2 regions of the Isoptericola hypogeus genome follow, and region 2 is predicted to be linked to the other one. Evidence: riboswitches for the same ligand, from Rfam matches in the RefSeq annotation. Region 2 holds a riboswitch; the other holds the start of a gene.
The links. Region 2 has a riboswitch for S-adenosylmethionine ahead of ABD254_RS08995 (methylenetetrahydrofolate reductase). Riboswitches for the same ligand answer to the same signal wherever they lie in the genome.
Positions count from the first base shown of each region.

Region 1: another riboswitch for S-adenosylmethionine. It lies ahead of ABD254_RS06905 (aminotransferase class V-fold PLP-dependent enzyme); the one in region 2 lies ahead of ABD254_RS08995 (methylenetetrahydrofolate reductase).

Region 1 is NZ_BAAAPM010000003.1:1,028,105-1,036,351, forward strand. Features, by position in the region: gene ABD254_RS06900 (hypothetical protein) at 50-592, opposite strand; gene ABD254_RS06905 (aminotransferase class V-fold PLP-dependent enzyme) at 683-2,125, opposite strand; SAM riboswitch class IV at 2,160-2,274, opposite strand; gene ABD254_RS06910 (GNAT family N-acetyltransferase) at 2,384-2,845, shown strand; gene ABD254_RS06915 (hypothetical protein) at 2,855-3,034, opposite strand; gene ABD254_RS06920 (rhodanese-like domain-containing protein) at 3,306-3,794, shown strand; gene ABD254_RS06925 (O-succinylhomoserine sulfhydrylase) at 3,791-5,062, shown strand; gene ABD254_RS06930 (class I SAM-dependent methyltransferase) at 5,264-5,989, shown strand; gene ABD254_RS06935 (NADP-dependent oxidoreductase) at 6,018-7,034, opposite strand; gene ABD254_RS06940 (TetR/AcrR family transcriptional regulator) at 7,033-7,674, shown strand; gene ABD254_RS06945 (M14 family zinc carboxypeptidase) at 7,844-8,247, shown strand, end outside.
Region 2 is NZ_BAAAPM010000003.1:1,488,870-1,497,116, forward strand. Features, by position in the region: gene ABD254_RS08965 (ubiquinone/menaquinone biosynthesis methyltransferase) at 1-410, opposite strand, end outside; gene ABD254_RS08970 (lysophospholipid acyltransferase family protein) at 407-1,054, opposite strand; gene ABD254_RS08975 (NYN domain-containing protein) at 1,102-2,352, opposite strand; gene ABD254_RS08980 (carbon starvation CstA family protein) at 2,542-4,812, shown strand; gene ABD254_RS08985 (YbdD/YjiX family protein) at 4,796-5,035, shown strand; gene ABD254_RS08990 (NADP-dependent oxidoreductase) at 5,088-5,987, shown strand; SAM riboswitch class I at 6,057-6,163, shown strand; gene ABD254_RS08995 (methylenetetrahydrofolate reductase) at 6,169-7,191, shown strand; partial or broken gene ABD254_RS09000 (5-methyltetrahydropteroyltriglutamate--homocysteine S-methyltransferase) at 7,295-8,247, shown strand, end outside.

The sequences.
Region 1 (8,247 bases), 460 kb from region 2:
CGCTGTGGTGCCCCCTTCGCGACTCCCGGTCGTGACCCGTGCCGGACCGTCAGACGGTGGGGACGACGGCCTCGCGCTGCAGCCCCGGGTGGTCCCTGATCCTCCACACGACGACGAGCAACCAGACCAGCACCACCAGGGTGGCGACGCCGAGCACCAGCAGCGCCGCCGGGAGCACGATGCCGGCGGCGAGGGCCAGGGTCATCAGGACGTCGGCCGCCGCCAGGACGACGTGCGCCGTGCGGACGTTCCGCACCCGGCGAGCGGTGACCGGCTCGGCCGCCACGACGTGCATGATCCCCGTGCACGTCGCGAACACGAGGACCAGCGTCACGGCGGCGTCGACCGCCTCGATCAGCTGTGCCGCGTCGAGCGGCACGAACCCCGGCACGAGGACGACCAGCGAGACGAACGCGCCTGCCACGGCGGCCGCGGCCGCGATCTTGAACGCCCCGTCACGGGAGCCCAGGCGCCGCAGCGCCACCGCGAGCATCACCCAGCCCACGACGTCGGGCGTGAGGTCGAACCCGTCGATCCGCAGGTCCCCGACGACGACCAGCAGACCCCAGAAGAACAGCAGCAGGGGCTTCATGCGCGGAGCCTAGCGGGACGAATCCGACAACACCGAAGTCGGCGACGACGAGCGGGGCGAAGCCGGCGGCGCGTCAGTGCCGCCGCTCCCTCACTCCTCGGGCAGGCAGCCGAACGCCTCGTCCGCGCCGAGCGCGGCGGTGGCGAGCAGGCCCTCGAGGCCGGAACCCTCGGGCACGGGGCGAGGGTCGTCGACCACGACCCACAGGCCGTCGACCACGTCGTAGCGCGCCCGCGGCCCGTCGGTGACGAGCGCGCGGACGGCGGCGACGAGCCGCTCCACCTCCTCGCCCGCGGTGCCCAGGCCCACCGACGCGCGCACGGCCCCGGCGTCGAAACCCAGCCGGCCGAGCAGCGGGTGCGCGCAGAACCGGCCGTCGCGCACGCCGATGCCGTGCTCGGCGGACAGGTAGGCGGCGACCAGGCCCGGGTCGTACCCGGCGACCGTGAACGTCACGACGCCCACGGGGTCGACGGCGTCGTCCCAGACGTGCACCACCTCGACCCGGTCGACCTCCCCGAGGCCGTCGACGAGCCGGCGCCGCAGGGCGTCCTCGTGCGCGGCCACCTCCCGCGGGTCGAGGGCGGCGAGCTCCTCGCAGGCCGCCGCGAGCGCGACGGCGCCGACCACGTTGGGCGACCCGGCCTCGTGCCGCGCCGGGCCCTCGTGCCACTCCGTCGTCGCGGCGCGCACGCGGCGCACCGCGCCGCCGCCGGCCAGGTACGGGGTGCCGGCGTCGAGCCAGTCGCGGCGCCCGACGAGCGCGCCCGCGCCGAACGGCGCGTACGTCTTGTGGCCGGAGAACGCGACGTAGTCGACGCCGGTCTCGGCGAGGGAGAAGCGGCGGTGCGGCACGAGCTGGGCGCCGTCGAGCACCACCCGGGTGCCCGCGCCGTGCGCGGCGGCGACGACCTCCGCCACGGGCAGCGCCTCCCCCGTGACGTTGGAGGCGCCGGTGAGCGCGAGCAACGCGTACGGGCGTCCCGCGGCGAGGGCGGAGCTCAGCTCCTCCTCGATCTCGGCGAGCGTCGCCGCGACCGTCGGGCCGCCGGTGACGACGGTCGCGTCGGTGACCCGCTGCCAGGGCAGCAGGTTCGCGTGGTGCTCGATGTCGAGCACGAGCACGCGGCCCGGCTCGCCCGTGACCGGGTCGGCCGGGACGCAGCCCGCGAGCAGGTTGAGGGAGTCGGTGGTGTTGCGGGTGACGATCGTCAGGTCGGTCTCGCGCGCTCCTACGAACGCTCCGATCGTGCGGCGCGCCGTCTCGTAGAGCGCGGTCGAGACCTGCGACAGGTAGCCGGCGCCGCGGTGCACGCTGGCGTACAGCGGCAGCACCTGGGTGACGCGGTCGGCGACGGCCTGCAGCGCCGGGGCCGACGCCGCGACGTCGAGGTTCGCGTACGTCACCTGACGGCCGTCCACGAGCGGGACGAGCGTGTCGCCGCCGACGACCGGCAGCACCGGGGCGACGTCGTGGACGGGCGCGGCGGAGAGCTCCGGCGTCACCGTCTTCTCCGGGGTGAGCGTGGTCATGCGTGGTCCTCCTCGGTGGTGCCGGGGAGAGACCTCCCCGCGCTTGCCCGACGCCGGTCGGCGCGGGCCAGGTCGTCACCCGGGGCACCCCGCCGCGAGAGGAGGGTTGCCGGCCAGCGAGCCGGGGCTTGTCGCTGGCGCTCTTGACCTGTGCACCATGCTCCGGGCGTCGCCGCGCGGCGTCAAGCGCTGGGACGGCCTTCTCACGATGCGGGCACCGACTGGCCGCGCGGGCGCGCGACGGCAAGAGTCCGGGGCATGGCCACCGCCCACGACGTCTCCGTCCGCCGCGCCACGACGTCCGACGTCGACGCGCTGCTGCCCCTGTTCCTCGGCTACCTGGCCTTCTACGACGCCGAGCACCCGCCCGAGAGCGCGCGGGGCTTCCTCGCCGAGCGGGTGGAGAGCGGCGACGGCATCGTCTTCGTCGCCGAGTCGGGCGGGCGGGCGCTCGGCCTGGCGCAGGTCTACCCGACCTTCTCCTCGCTCGGGCTGCAGCGGGTGTGGACGCTCAACGACCTGTTCGTCGACCCGGAGGCACGCGGCGCCGGCACCGGCCGGGCGCTCGTGCGCGCGGTCGTCGCGGCGGCGCGCGAGGCGGGGGCGCGCAGCGTGCAGCTCAGCACCGCCTGGGACAACGTCGAGGCGCAGGCGCTCTACGAGGCCGAGGGGTTGGTGCGCGAGCGGGAGTTCGTCACCTACTCCCTGTCGCTCGCCTGACGGCGGTGGTCAGAAACCGCCGCCCGCGCCGTCACGCCAGCCGAGGACGTTGTCGGCGCCCTGGGGATACGGCCCGTCGTGCGGGCGCGTCCCGTCCGGCTGTCCCGGCGGCGGAAGGTCGCGAGGCCGCTCGAGCGGCTCCTCGTGCTCGCGGCGGAACCAGCTCTTGATGGTCGCGACGATCCCCATGGCCGGCCTCCTCGTTCACCCGCCGCCGTGACGGGTACATGACCGGAACTTTACTCCGGGCGAGGTCGACTTCGCGCGCCGCCGTGCGGACGACCGCGTCGCGAGACGGGGTGACCAGCCCGCGGACGGCTGTCGTACGATCGCCATGACCATCCCGAGCGGCCGAGTGACGTGGCACGTCGACGCCGCAGCAACCCGCGGGCCGGGGCGCCGCCGACGGCGCCACCGTCCGGACGAGGGTGCTACCGCCACGACCGATGGGAGGAACACGATGACGCCCCAGACCGAACCCCGCCCCGCCATGGGCTATGCCGGCGACCTGACCCCGCAGCAGGCGTGGGACCTGCTCGACGCCGACCCCGACGCCGTCCTCGTGGACGTGCGCACCGAGGGCGAGTGGCGCCAGGTCGGCGTGCCGGAGACCGGCACGCTCGGCAAGGGCGCCGTCCTCGTCGAGTGGGTCAAGGCCGGCGGCCGCCCCAACGCGGGGTTCCTCGCCGACCTCGCCGCGGCGGGCGTCGTGCCCGGGCGACCGGTCGTCTTCCTGTGCCGCTCCGGACAGCGCTCGATCGGCGCGGCGCGGCTCGCGACGTCGGCCGGCGTGGGCCCGTCGTACAACGTGCTGGAGGGCTTCGAGGGCGGCGCCGGGTTCGACGGCGTCCGCGACCGCGAGGGCTGGAAGGTGCGCGGCCTGCCGTGGGGCGCGTACGAGGACGCGACGGCGGCCGCCGCCGGGTCGGGCGCGGAGGGCGCGCGGTGAGCGCGCCGCACATCCCCACCGGCCCCGCCGCCGACGACGTCCTGCACGGCGGGTCGGGCCGCGGCCCGCTCCCCGCGAGCGCCCGCCCCGCGACGCTCGCCGTCCGCGGCGGCCACCGCCGGACCGAGTTCCAGGAGACGTCCGAGGCGCTGTTCCTCACGCAGGGCTACACGTACGACACGGCCGCCGACGCCGAGGCCGCGTTCTCCGGCGACCTGTCCCGGTTCGTGTACTCGCGGTACGGCAACCCGACGGTGCACACGTTCGAGGAGCGGCTCCGGCTCATCGAGGGCGCCGAGGCCTGCTACGCCACGGCGTCGGGCATGTCGGCCGTCTTCACGACGCTCGCCGCGCTCGTGTCGAGCGGGTCGCGCATCGTCTCGGCGCGCGCCCTGTTCGGGTCCACGAACGTCATCTACGACGAGATCCTCGCCAAGTGGGGCGTGCAGGTCGACTACGTGGACGGGCACGTGACCTCCCAGTGGGAGGAGGCGCTCGCCACGCCCGCCGACGTCGTGTTCTTCGAGTCGCCGTCCAACCCCATGCAGGACCTCGTGGACGTGCGCCGGGTGGCCGAGCTCGGGCACGCTGCGGGCGCCGTCGTCGTGGTGGACAACGTCTTCGCGACGCCGGTGCTGCAGAAGCCGCTCGAGCTCGGGGCGGACGTCGTCGTGTACTCCGCGACCAAGCACATCGACGGCCAGGGGCGCGTGCTGGGCGGGGCGATCCTCGGTTCGCGGGAGTTCCTCACCGGCCCCGTGCAGACGTTCATCCGCAACACCGGGCCGTCGCTGTCGGCATTCAACGCGTGGGTGCTGCTCAAGGGCCTGGAGACGCTCGACGTGCGGGTGCGCGCGCAGAACGCCGCCGCGCTGCAGGTCGCGACGGCACTGGAGGGGCTCGACGGGATCGCCGGCGTGCTCTACCCGTTCCTGCCGTCGCACCCGCAGCACGAGCTGGCGAAGTCGCAGCAGTCCGGGGGCGGCACGGTCGTGACGTTCGACCTCGCCGTGCCCGAGGGGACCGACCCCGAAGCGGCCAAGAAGCGCACCTTCGCGTTCCTCGACGCCCTGCAGATCGTCGACATCTCCAACAACCTCGGTGACGCGAAGTCGATCATCACGCACCCCGCGACGACGACGCACCGCAAGCTCGGCCCCGAGGGCCGCGCCAAGGTCGGCATCGCCGAGACGACCGTGCGCCTGTCGATCGGGCTCGAGGATCCGCGGGACATCATCGAGGACGTCGAGCAGGCCCTGCGCGTCTGACGACATCCACCAGGTGTAGACGCAGGCGCACCGGCACGGAGCCGCCGTGATGACGGCGAAGCTGGACGACTTCCGGCCGTGCGATCACCTCGTGCGGGTGCTTCCCCCCGCTCCCCGCACCACCTGACCGCGTCCCGCGTCCGTGCTGCGGGTGTCCGAAATCGCTGGGCCCACCGCTCGGGCGGGACCTACGGTCGTCGCATGCCCGACGCGATCTTCGCCGACCCCACGCTCGCCCGGCTGTACGACCCGCTCGACCCGCACCGCCGCGACCTCGACGCGTACGTCGCGCTCGCGCGCGAGCTCGGGGCGCGGAGCGTGCTCGACGTCGGCTGCGGCACCGGCACGTTCGCGTGCCTGCTCGCGGCCGAGGGTTTCGACGTCGTCGGCGTGGACCCGGCGGGTGCGTCGCTCGGCGTCGCGCGCGCCAAGCCGGGCGCCGGGCGGGTGCGCTGGCTGCACGGCGACGCCACCACGCTGCCGCCGCTGCGGGTGGACCTCGCGACGATGACGGGCAACGTGGCGCAGGTGTTTCTCACCGACGACGACTGGGCGGCGACGCTCGAGGGCGTCCGCGTGGCGCTGGCCCCGGGCGGCCACCTGGTCCTCGAGACCCGCGACCCGGCGCGACGGGCATGGGAAGGCTGGACGCAGGAGCGGACGCTCGCGCGGGCCGACGTGCGCGGGTTCGGCGCCGTCGAGTCGTGGACGGAGGTCACGGACGTCTCCGGACCGCTCGTGACCTTCCGCACCACGATCGAGCTGGCGGACGGGCGCGTGCTGCACTCCGACTCCACCCTGCGGTTCCGCGAGCACGACGAGATCGAGGCGTCGCTGCACGACGCGGGCTACGTGGTGGAGGAGGTGCGCGACGCCCCAGACCGGCCCGGGCTGGAGCGGGTCTTCGTGGCTCGGGCCGCGGGTTGAGCGTGGCGCAACCCGGGTTTCGACAGGCTCAACCGGCGGTGCGGACGACCATCTTCCCGATGTTCGCACCGCGCATCAAGTCGAGGAACGCCTGCGGGGCGTTCTCGATCCCGTCGACGACGGTCTCGTCGTAGGCGATCTTCCCGTCGGTGAACCAACCGGTCATGAGCCTCTGGAACTCCGGGCCGTGGTGCAGGTAGCCCGGGAGGGTGAAGCCCTTGAGGGTCAGGCCGCGGGTGACGGCGTTCGCGAGGTTGTCGGGCCCGGCGGGACGCTCGGTGGCGTTGTAGGCGGAGATGGCACCGCACAGGGCGAGGCGTCCGCCGTCGTTCATCCGGTCGAGCGCCGCCTCGAGGTGGTCGCCGCCGACGTTGTCGAAGAACACGTCCACGCCGCCGGGCGTGACGTCGTGCAGCTGCCGGCGCACGGGCGCGTCCTTGTAGTTGAAGGCGGCGTCGTACCCGTACTTCGACGTGAGCAGCTCGACCTTCTCCGGCGACCCGGCCGACCCGACGACCCGCCCGGCGCCGAGCAGGCGCGCGATCTGCCCGACGGCGGTACCCACCGCCCCGGCGGCGCCGGAGACGAACACGGTCTCGCCGGGCTGCAGGCCGGCGATGGCGGTGAGGCCCACGTACGCCGTCATCCCGGTCATGCCGAGGATGCCGAGGCGCAGCGAGAGTGGCGCGCCGGGGATCTCGGGCACGACCTGGAAGTGCTTCGCGTCCGCCTGGGCGACGTCGCGCCAGCCGAGCTGGTGCGTCACGACCGCGCCGACGGGGACCTCGTCGGACGCCGACTCCACGACGCGGCCGACGGCGGCCCCCGTCATCGTCTCGCCGAGGGCGTAGGGCGGGACGTAGCTCTTCACGTCGTTCATCCGCCCGCGCATGTACGGGTCGACGGAGACGAACTCGTTGGCCACGCGCACCTGCCCCGGCTCGAGGTCGCCGTACGTGACCTGGACGGTGCGGAAGTCGTCGGGCGTGGGCCAACCGGTGGGGCGGGCGGCGAGCTGGATCTGGGTGCTGACGATCGTGGACATGCCGTTCATCATCTATTCTGTACCGGTCGTTACACAACCGGAGGCGTTGATGGGTCGGTCACAGACCTTCGAGACGGACCGCGTCGTGCGGGCGGCCCGGGAGGTGTTCTGGAGCGCGGGGTACGAGTCGGCCTCCGTCCCCGAGCTCGAACGAGCGACCGGGCTGAGCCGGTCGAGCATCTACCACGCGTTCGGGTCCAAGCGCGGCCTGTTCGACGCCGCCGTGCAGAGCTACCTCGACGAGGTCGTGCGCCCGCGCCTGCGCCCCCTCGTGGCCGACGCCGTCGCACCCGACGCGCTGGCCGGGTACCTCACCGGGCTGCGCGCCGCGCTCGGACGCGCGGACGAGGTCCAGTCCACCTCGGGCTGCCTGCTCGTCAACGCGGCGAGCGCACCCATCGCCCGGGACGCCGCCGTCCGCCGGACCGTGGCGGCCTACCGGGCCGAGCTGCGCGCCGCTCTGGGCCGCGGAGTCGCGGCGGCGCTCCCCGACGCGTCCGGCGCGGAGGCCGACCGGCTCGCCGACGCCTGCACGGCACTCGTGGTCAGCGCGTTCACCCTCGTACGGGTGGACCCGGCAAGCGCCCTGCAGTGCCTCGACACCGCCGTCGAGCTGCTCGACGCCAGCCGGCGCGCCTGACGCGCGCACCGACCGGCGCGGACCGGCCGCGACCCGGCGATCGACGAGCCGATGCCGCAATCTGCTCGACCGGTGGACGAAACGCGCACTCCGGGTCACAGTAGGTCGCACCTGGCACGACGACGTGCCGGCCGCACCACGGAAGACCACCAGACACCCGGAGGTTCACGTGCGTCATCTCTCCACCCGATCCCGACGACTCGTCGCCGCGCTCGCGGCCGGCGCCACCGTCGCGGGGCTGGCCGCGACGTCGGCGGCCGCCGCCCCCGCGCCCGCCGCCCCGCTCGCGGCGGGCCCGGGCCAGGGCACCTGCAAGACCTTCGACGACCCGCAGTTCAACGGCTGGACCTCGTACGACGAGCTCACGCGCCAGCTCGCGCAGCTCGAGCGCACCAGCGGCGGGCGCGTCCAGGTCGAGCTCGCCGGCCATACCCAGCAGGGCCGCGACCTGTACACGGCGCGCGTCGGCACCGGCGACCGCGTGCTGCTGGTGCAGAGCGCCATCCACGGCAACGAGCGCACCGGCACCGAGGCCCTGCTGGGCATCCTCAAGAAGCTCGGCAGCGGGAACGA
Region 2 (8,247 bases):
TGCTCGGCGAGCACGCGCTCGGCGTCCTCCACGTTGCGCAGCAGGTAACCGTGCGTCACGGCGTCGAACGTCCCGTCGGCGAACGGCAGGTCGTTCGCGTCGGCGAACTGCCAGGTGACGGCCTCGGCCCCGGGCTTGGTCCGCGCGCCGGCGAGCATCCCCTCGGAGAAGTCGACCCCGTGGATCGTGGCGCCCGGGTACCGCCGGGCCGCCTCGAGGGCGATGACGCCGGTACCGGTCGCGATGTCGAGGAGCGACCCGCCCGCCGGCACCTGCGCCCGCCGGGCCACGTCGCGGCACCAGGCCGCGTGCCGGCCCAGCGTCATGATGCGGTTCATCCGGTCGTAGTACTCCGGGACCGTGTCGAACAGGCGCTGGATCTCCTCGCCCTTCGACGAGCCGTCCGTCACGCGGCGAGCTCCTGACCGCTCATCTTGTGGATCGAGTCCATGACGTGGTCGGTGAGCTCGCGCCGCACCTGCGCGGGGCGCGCGCCCGCCGTGAGCTGGCGCGACGGGTCGATCGGCGCACCGAAGTGCACCTGGATGCCGCGCGCCAGGCGCGGCACCCGGCTGCCCACCGGCTGCACCTTGTCGGTGCCTCTGACGGCCACCGGCACGACGGGAGCCGACCCGGCGAGCGCCAGCCACGCGACGCCCGTGCGCCCGGGGTGCAGCTTGCCGTCGCGCGACCGCGTGCCCTCCGGGTAGATGCCGAACGCGCCGCCGCGCTGCAGCACCTGCAGGGCGTCGTCGAGGGACCGCTGCCCGGCCCGCGGGTCCTCGCGGTCCACCGGGATGTTCCCCATCGTGGTGAAGAACCACCGGTAGACACGGCCCTTGATCCCGCGGCCCGTCCAGTACTCCGACTTCGCGAGGAAGGTGACGTGCCGGGGCACGACCAGCGGGATGATGATCGAGTCGATGAACGACAGGTGGTTGCTCGCGAGGATCACGGGGCCGCGCCGGGGGACGTTGTGCAGCCCGGTCACCTGGGGACGCAGCAGCACGTACACCAGGAGCGACAGGACGAGTCGCAGGAGCCGGTAGGTCACCGCACCATTGTGCCCCCTGCCGGCGGCAGCCCGGCCGAGGCCGCGGCTCACCCGACGGTGACGAGGTAGTCCTCGGCGGTGTCGTCCCAGGCCATGCCCACGGCGTCGGCCGCAGCGGCGGCCTTCGCGAACTGCAGGAACCCGCGGTAGCCGAGCGCCTTCTCCGAGAAGTCGGGCCGCCGCTTGCGCAGCTCGTTCTTCAGCCCGGACAGCGGCGACGTCCCGCCGTCGGCGGCGACGACGGCGCGCAGCAGGTCGAAGGCGTGCGCGGTGTCGGGCTGGGCGGGCAGCGCGACCTCCGGGTCCCCCGCGGCCCGCCCGTCGGACAGCACGACGAAGTCGCGGTCGGCGAGGAACCGCAGGAACTCGCCGAACGTGCGGAAGCCGTAGTCGGACTCGCTGAACGTCGGGTCCTTGCGCACCAGCGTGCGCTTGAGCATCGACGCGGTGACGGCGCCGCTGGCGGAGGACTCCAGGTCGGCGAGCGTCTGCGCGACCTTCACCTCCATCGTCGGCTCCTCGCCGGCTGATGCCGCGTCGTCGTGGTCGACGTCGATCTCGGGCTCGACCTCGGGCTCCGGGACCTTGGTGGTCGCGGGCGCCGGCTCGGCCGCCTTGCGGCGGCGGCCCTTGGTCGCCGTCGTGCCGGACGCCGCGGGCGCCGCCTCCTCGGCCGGGGCCGGCGGCTCGGCCGATGCCTCCGCCGGGGTCTCGGCCGGCGCCGCGGCCTTGCCGCGGCCGCGGCCCGTGGACCGGGCGGGCGCCTTGGCCCCGCCGCGCCCGGACCGCTTGGGTGCCGGGGCCTCGGACTCGTCGGGGACATCGACGCCCTCGAGCCGGTCGTAGAAGAGGAACTCGTCGCACGCGGGCGGCAGCAGGCGGGAGGTGGAGTTCTCGACGCCGACGCCGATGACGCGCTTGTCGAGCTCGCGCAGCTTGTGCACGAGCGGGGAGAAGTCGGAGTCGCCCGTGCACATGACGAACGTGGTGATGTACTCGCGCTCGAACGCCATCTCGATCGCGTCGACGACCATCTTGATGTCGGCGGCGTTCTTGCGGGACGCGCCCATGCGCTGCGGCATCTCGATGAGCTCGACCTGGTGGCGGGTCAGGGCGCGGCGGTCCTCGTCGAAGTACGACCAGTCCGCGTAGGCGCGCCGCACGACGACGCGCCCGCGCACCGCGAGCGCGTCCGCGATCGGCTTGAAGTCGAACTGCATCCCGCCCAGGTGCTCCCGGGCGCCCAGCGCAAGGTTCTCGTAGTCGAGAAAGACGGCGAGGCGCTCTTCGGTGTCCATGGCCGCCAGACTATGCCCGCAGGACACGGTCAGCCTGACCGCTCCCCGTCGGCCGGCTCCCGGCCACGCTCCCCGCCGCGCTCCCGGCCCCGGTCCCCGGCGCGGCCGACGACACAGCGCCAGCCACGGGTTCTTCACCCCCTATCCTTGTCGCGCCCCGCAACGACGCGACGCCCTTGGAGGCTCACCTTGTCTGCACACTCCGGAGCCACCGCGGCGACGGACGAGATCGTCCCCGACCCCTCGCTCCCCCCGACCGCCGTCCCCGCCGAGGACCTGGCCCGCCGGTGGACGTGGCAGAAGATCGCCCTGTGGGTGGCGATCTCGCTGCTCGGCGGCGTCGCGTGGGTGATGCTCGCGCTCGTGCGCGGCGAGACCGTGAACGCGATCTGGTTCGTCTTCGCCGCCGTGTGCACCTACCTCATCGGGTACCGCTTCTACTCGAAGGTCATCGAGCGGTACATCGCCCGGCCGGACGACCGGCGCGCCACTCCCGCCGAGGTCCGCGAGGACGGCAAGGACTACGTCCCCACCGACCGCCGGGTGCTGTTCGGCCACCACTTCGCCGCCATCGCGGGCGCCGGCCCGCTGGTGGGCCCGGTCCTGGCCGCGCAGATGGGCTACCTGCCCGGGACGATCTGGATCATCGTGGGCGTGGTGCTCGCGGGCGCCGTCCAGGACTACCTGGTGCTGTTCTTCTCCATGCGCCGCGGCGGCCGCACGATCGGCCAGATGGCGCGCGACGAGCTGGGCCGCGTCGGTGGCGTGGCCGCGATGGCGGCCTCGCTGCTCATCATGATCATCATCGTCGCGATCCTCGCGCTCGTGGTCGTCAACGCCCTCGGCGAGAGCCCGTGGGGCGTGTTCAGCGTCTCGATGACCATCCCGATCGCGCTGTTCATGGGCGTCTACCTGCGCTTCCTGCGGCCGGGCCGCATCACCGAGGTGTCGCTCATCGGCTTCGTGCTGCTGCTGGCCGCGATCGTCGGCGGCGGCTGGGTGGCCGAGACCACGTGGGGCGCTGAGCTCTTCCACCTCGACCGCACGACGATCGCCGTCGGCATCATCGTCTACGGCTTCGTCGCCGCCGTGCTGCCGGTGTGGCTGCTGCTCGCCCCGCGCGACTACCTGTCCACCTTCATGAAGGTGGGCGTGATCGTGGTGCTCGCGGGCGCGGTCGTGATCGTGCGGCCGGAGATCTCGTTCCCGGCGGTCAGCGAGTTCGCGGGCGGCGAGACCGGGCCGGTCGTGTCCGGGTCGCTGTTCCCGTTCCTCTTCGTGACGATCGCGTGCGGCGCCCTGTCCGGATTCCACGCACTGATCGCCTCCGGCACGACGCCGAAGCTCGTCGAGAAGGAGCGCCAGACCCGGTTCATCGGCTACGGCGGCATGCTCATGGAGTCCTTCGTCGCGATCATGGCGCTGGTCGCCGCGATCTCGATCGACCGCGGGGTGTACTTCGCGATGAACTCCTCGGCCGCCGCCACGATGGGCACCGTCGAGGGCGCGGTCGCGTTCGTCAACTCCCTCGGGCTCACGGGCGTCAACCTCACGCCCGACATGCTCACCACGCTCGCGAACCAGGTGGGCGAGCCGTCGATCGTCTCCCGTACCGGCGGGGCGCCGACCCTCGCGCTGGGCCTGGCGACGATCATGCACCAGCTCTTCGGCGGCACCGCGATGATGGGCTTCTGGTACCACTTCGCGATCATGTTCGAGGCGCTGTTCATCCTCACGGCCGTCGACGCCGGCACCCGCGTGGCCCGGTTCATGCTGCAGGACACGATCGGCAACGTGGCGCCGAAGTTCAAGGACGTCAGCTGGCGGCCGGGCGTCTGGATCTGCACCGCGATCATGGTCGCCGGGTGGGGCAGCATCCTCTACCTCGGCGTCACCGACCCGCTGGGCGGCATCAACACGTTCTTCCCGCTGTTCGGCATCGCGAACCAGCTGTTGGCCGCGATCGCGCTCGCCGTCGTGCTGGCGATCGTCGCCAAGCGCGGGCGCGGCTACTGGGCGTGGCTGTGGATCGTCGCGCTGCCGCTCGCCTTCACCGCCGTCATCACCATCACGGCGTCGTTCGAGAAGATCTTCTCCCCCGTGCCGGCCGTCGGGTACTGGGCGCAGCACAACGCGTTCCAGACCGCCCTGGACGCCGGGGAGACGTCGTTCGGCACGGCCACCTCGGTCGAGGCGATGGAGGCCGTGGTCCGCAACACGTTCGTGCAGGGCACCCTGTCGATCGTGTTCGTGGTGCTGGCGATCGTCGTGATCATCGCGTCGGTCGTCGTGACGGTCCGCGCGTTCCAGCAGGGCGGCGGCGAGAACCACGAGGACCCGCCCGTCGCCTCGCGGCGGTTCGCCCCGGCGAACCTCTTCGCGACGGCCGCGGAGAAGCGGATCGAGAGGCAGTGGGCGGACGCGGGGCTGACGGAGAAGACCGGTGCCGGGCACCACTGACGCCCGACCCACGAGCGCGCTGCGCGCCGCCGCCCGGGGCATCGCCCGGGCGGCGGCGTCCGCGCGCTGGTACGTGCGGCAGGTCATGGGCGACGACGCCTACCGCACCTACCTGGCGCACGAGCGGTCGGCGCACCCCGGGCGCGAGCCGCTCGGGGAGCGGCAGTTCTGGCGCGAGCACTACGCCGAGCAGGACCGCAACCCGGGCTCACGCTGCTGCTGACGGGCGACGGGCGACGGGCGACGGGCAACGGACAGCAGTCGGAGGAGGACTCATGAAGGCGATCGTGTTCGACGCGTTCGGCGGCCCCGAGGTGCTGCACCCGGTGGACGTGCCCGCGCCCGAGCCCGGGCCGGGGCAGGTGCGGGTCCGCGTCGAGGCGGCCGCGGTCAACGGGTGGGACGTGAAGTACCGCGCCGGGGCGACCGGCTCCCGCGAACCGGCAGCGCCGGTCGTCCCTGGGCTCGAGGTGGCGGGCATCGTCGACGCGCAGGGCGACGGCGTCACGGGCGTGGCGCCGGGCGACCGGGTCGTGGGCTTCGCCGACACCGGCGGCTACGCGGAGCTGGCGCTCACCTCGACGTTCGCGCCCGTGCCCGACGGCGTGCCCGCGACGTCGGCGGTCACGCTGCCCGTCGCGGTGGAGACCGCCCACCGGGTGCTGCGCGCGGTCGGCCTGCGGGAGGGCGAGACGCTGCTGGTGCACGGCGCGTCCGGATCCGTGGGCGCGCTGACGGTCCAGCTCGCCGTCGCGCGCGGCGCGCGGGTGATCGGCACGGCGTCGGCGGCTCACCAGGACCGGGTCGCCGCGCTCGGAGCGACGCCCACCACCTACGGCGCCGGGCTGGTCGAGCGAGTGCGGGCGCTCGCCCCCGACGGCGTCGACGCGGTCGTGGACGCCGCCGGCGCCGGCGCGCTGCCCGACTCGATCGCCCTGCGCGGCGGCACCGGCCGGATCGTCACCATCGCCGACCCCGCCGCGTCCGACCTGGGCGTCGAGTTCAGCTCCCGCTCCGAGCGCGACGCCGGCGACCTCGCCCACGCCGTCGCCGCCCTCGCCCGCGGCGACCTGGTGTCCACCGTCGGCGCGGTGCTGCCCCTGGCCGAGGCGCCGCGCGCCCACGCGCTCGTCGAGAGCCGCCACGCCGGCGGCAAGGTCGTGCTGGCGCCCTGACCAGCGGGTCGTCTCATCTGACGGTCGCCGCCTCGCCCGCATCGCGGATGGTGCCTACGATCGAGGTCCAAGCCATCCAGAGCGGCCGAGAGTCCTGGCTCGTCGACGCCGCAGCAACCCGTTCTCCGACGGAAGCCTCCCGAGGACGAAGGTGCTCACGCCAGGCTCGATGGAGTGACGCATGGTCGCAGAGGCATACGTTCCGCACACCCCGGCGCTGCCGGCACGCCCGACGGTCTCGTTCGAGCTGATGCCACCGCGCCGGCCGGACGCCGCCCCGAAGTTCTGGGAGACGGCGCGTCGGCTGGTCGCGACGCACCCCGACTTCGTGTCGGTGACGTACGGCGCGGGCGGCGGCGACCGGGCGACGGCGCGCCAGGTCGTGTCGACCCTGCTCGAGGGCACCCCCGTCCTGCCGGTGGCGCACCTGACCTGCGTGGGCGCGTCCCGCGAGGACGTGTCCGCGGTGATCGACGACTTCCTGACCGCGGGCGTGCGCGCGTTCCTCGCGCTGCGCGGCGACCCGCCCAAGGACCAGCCCGACTGGCGCCCGCCGGACGACGGCGTGGGCTCGAGCATCGAGCTGGTGCACCTGCTGCGCGAGGTCGAGGCCCGGCGGTGCGCCAGCGACCCCGGCGCCGCCCTGCGCGGCGCCGCCCGGCCGATGACCATCGCCGTCGCGACGTTCGTCGACGGCAACGTCCAGGCCGGCACCACCAGGGCCCAGGAGGTCCAGCGCCTGCTGGAGAAGCAGCAGGCGGGCGCGGGCTTCGCCATCACCCAGCTGTTCTACGAGGCCGACTCGTACACCGACTTCGTCGCCGAGGCCCGTGCGGCCGGGGTGACGATCCCAATCCTCGCGGGGCTGCTGCCCACGACCGAGCCGCGCCGGCTCCGTCGCGTCGAGGAGCTCACCGGCGTCCGCGCCCCCCAGCAGCTGCTGGAGGCACTGGACGCACTGCCGGACCCGGAGGCCCAGCACGCCTACGGGACCGCGCGCGGCGTGGAGCTCGCCCAGCGCGTGCTCGACGCCGGCGCCCCCGGCATCCACGTGTACACGTTCAACAAGTACCGTCCCGCTCTGGACCTGCTCGAGGGTGTCCACCTCGGCGGACCGGCGTCGTCCGGCAGCTCTTCCGACGACGCGGACCTGGCCAGAAGGCCGTGGGTACCGAGCATCCCGACCCAGGCTCCGGCCGTCTGACCTCCCGGCCGAACACGGGGTTCCGATCGCTTTCACGGTCCATAGCGATCGCAACCCCGTGCTCGGCGACGACAGACGCCAGAGCCCGACACCAGGAGTGCTCATGTCCACCATCCCCACCGCCTTCGCCGGCGGCACCGTCCTCGGCTACCCGCGCATCGGGCGCCGCCGCGAGCTGAAGCGCGCCGTCGAGTCCTTCTGGGCCGGGCGCACCGACGCCGTCGACCTCGAGATCGCCGCCGGCACGCTGCGCCGCGACACCGTGCGACGCCTCGCCGCGCTCGGCCTCGACCCCGAGGACGGGTCCGTGCCCGGCGCGTTCTCCTACTACGACCAGGTGCTCGACGTCGTCGCGCTGCTCGGCGCCGTGCCCGCGCGGTTTCGCGACCTGCTCGACGACGAGGACGGCTCGCTCGAGCTGGACGGCTACTTCACCGTGGCCCGCGGGCGCGGCGAGGACGCCCCGCTCGAGATGACCAAGTGGTTCGACACGAACTACCACTACCTCGTGCCCGAGATCAGCGAGACCACGCCGATCTCGTTCGCCGACCACCGCGTCGTGCGCGAGTACGCCGAGGCCAAGGAGGCCGGCGTCACCACCCGCCCGGTGCTCGTGGGCCCGGTGACGTTCCTCGCGCTGTCCAAGGCGGCCGACGACGCCGGCGACGGCTTCCACCCGCTCGACCGGCTGGACGACGTCGTCGCCGCGTACGCCGAGCTGCTGCGCGCGCTGGCCGTCGTCGGCGCGCCGTGGGTGCAGCTCGACGAGCCGATCCTCGTGACCGACTCGCACGACGTCGCGCCCGAGCGCCTGGCCGACGCGGTGGAGCGCGCGTACCGCGCGCTGGCGACCGACCTTGCCGTCGCGACGGACGACGACGGCGCGGACGACGGTGCCGCGGACGACGCCACCTCGGACGACGCCGCGCGGCCGCGGATCCTCGTCGCCGCGCCGTACGGCGGGCTGCAGTCCGCGGCCGGCGACGGCCTCGCCCTGCTGGCCGGCACGGACGTCGACGCGATCGCGATCGACCTGGTCAGGGGCGCGGTGCCCGC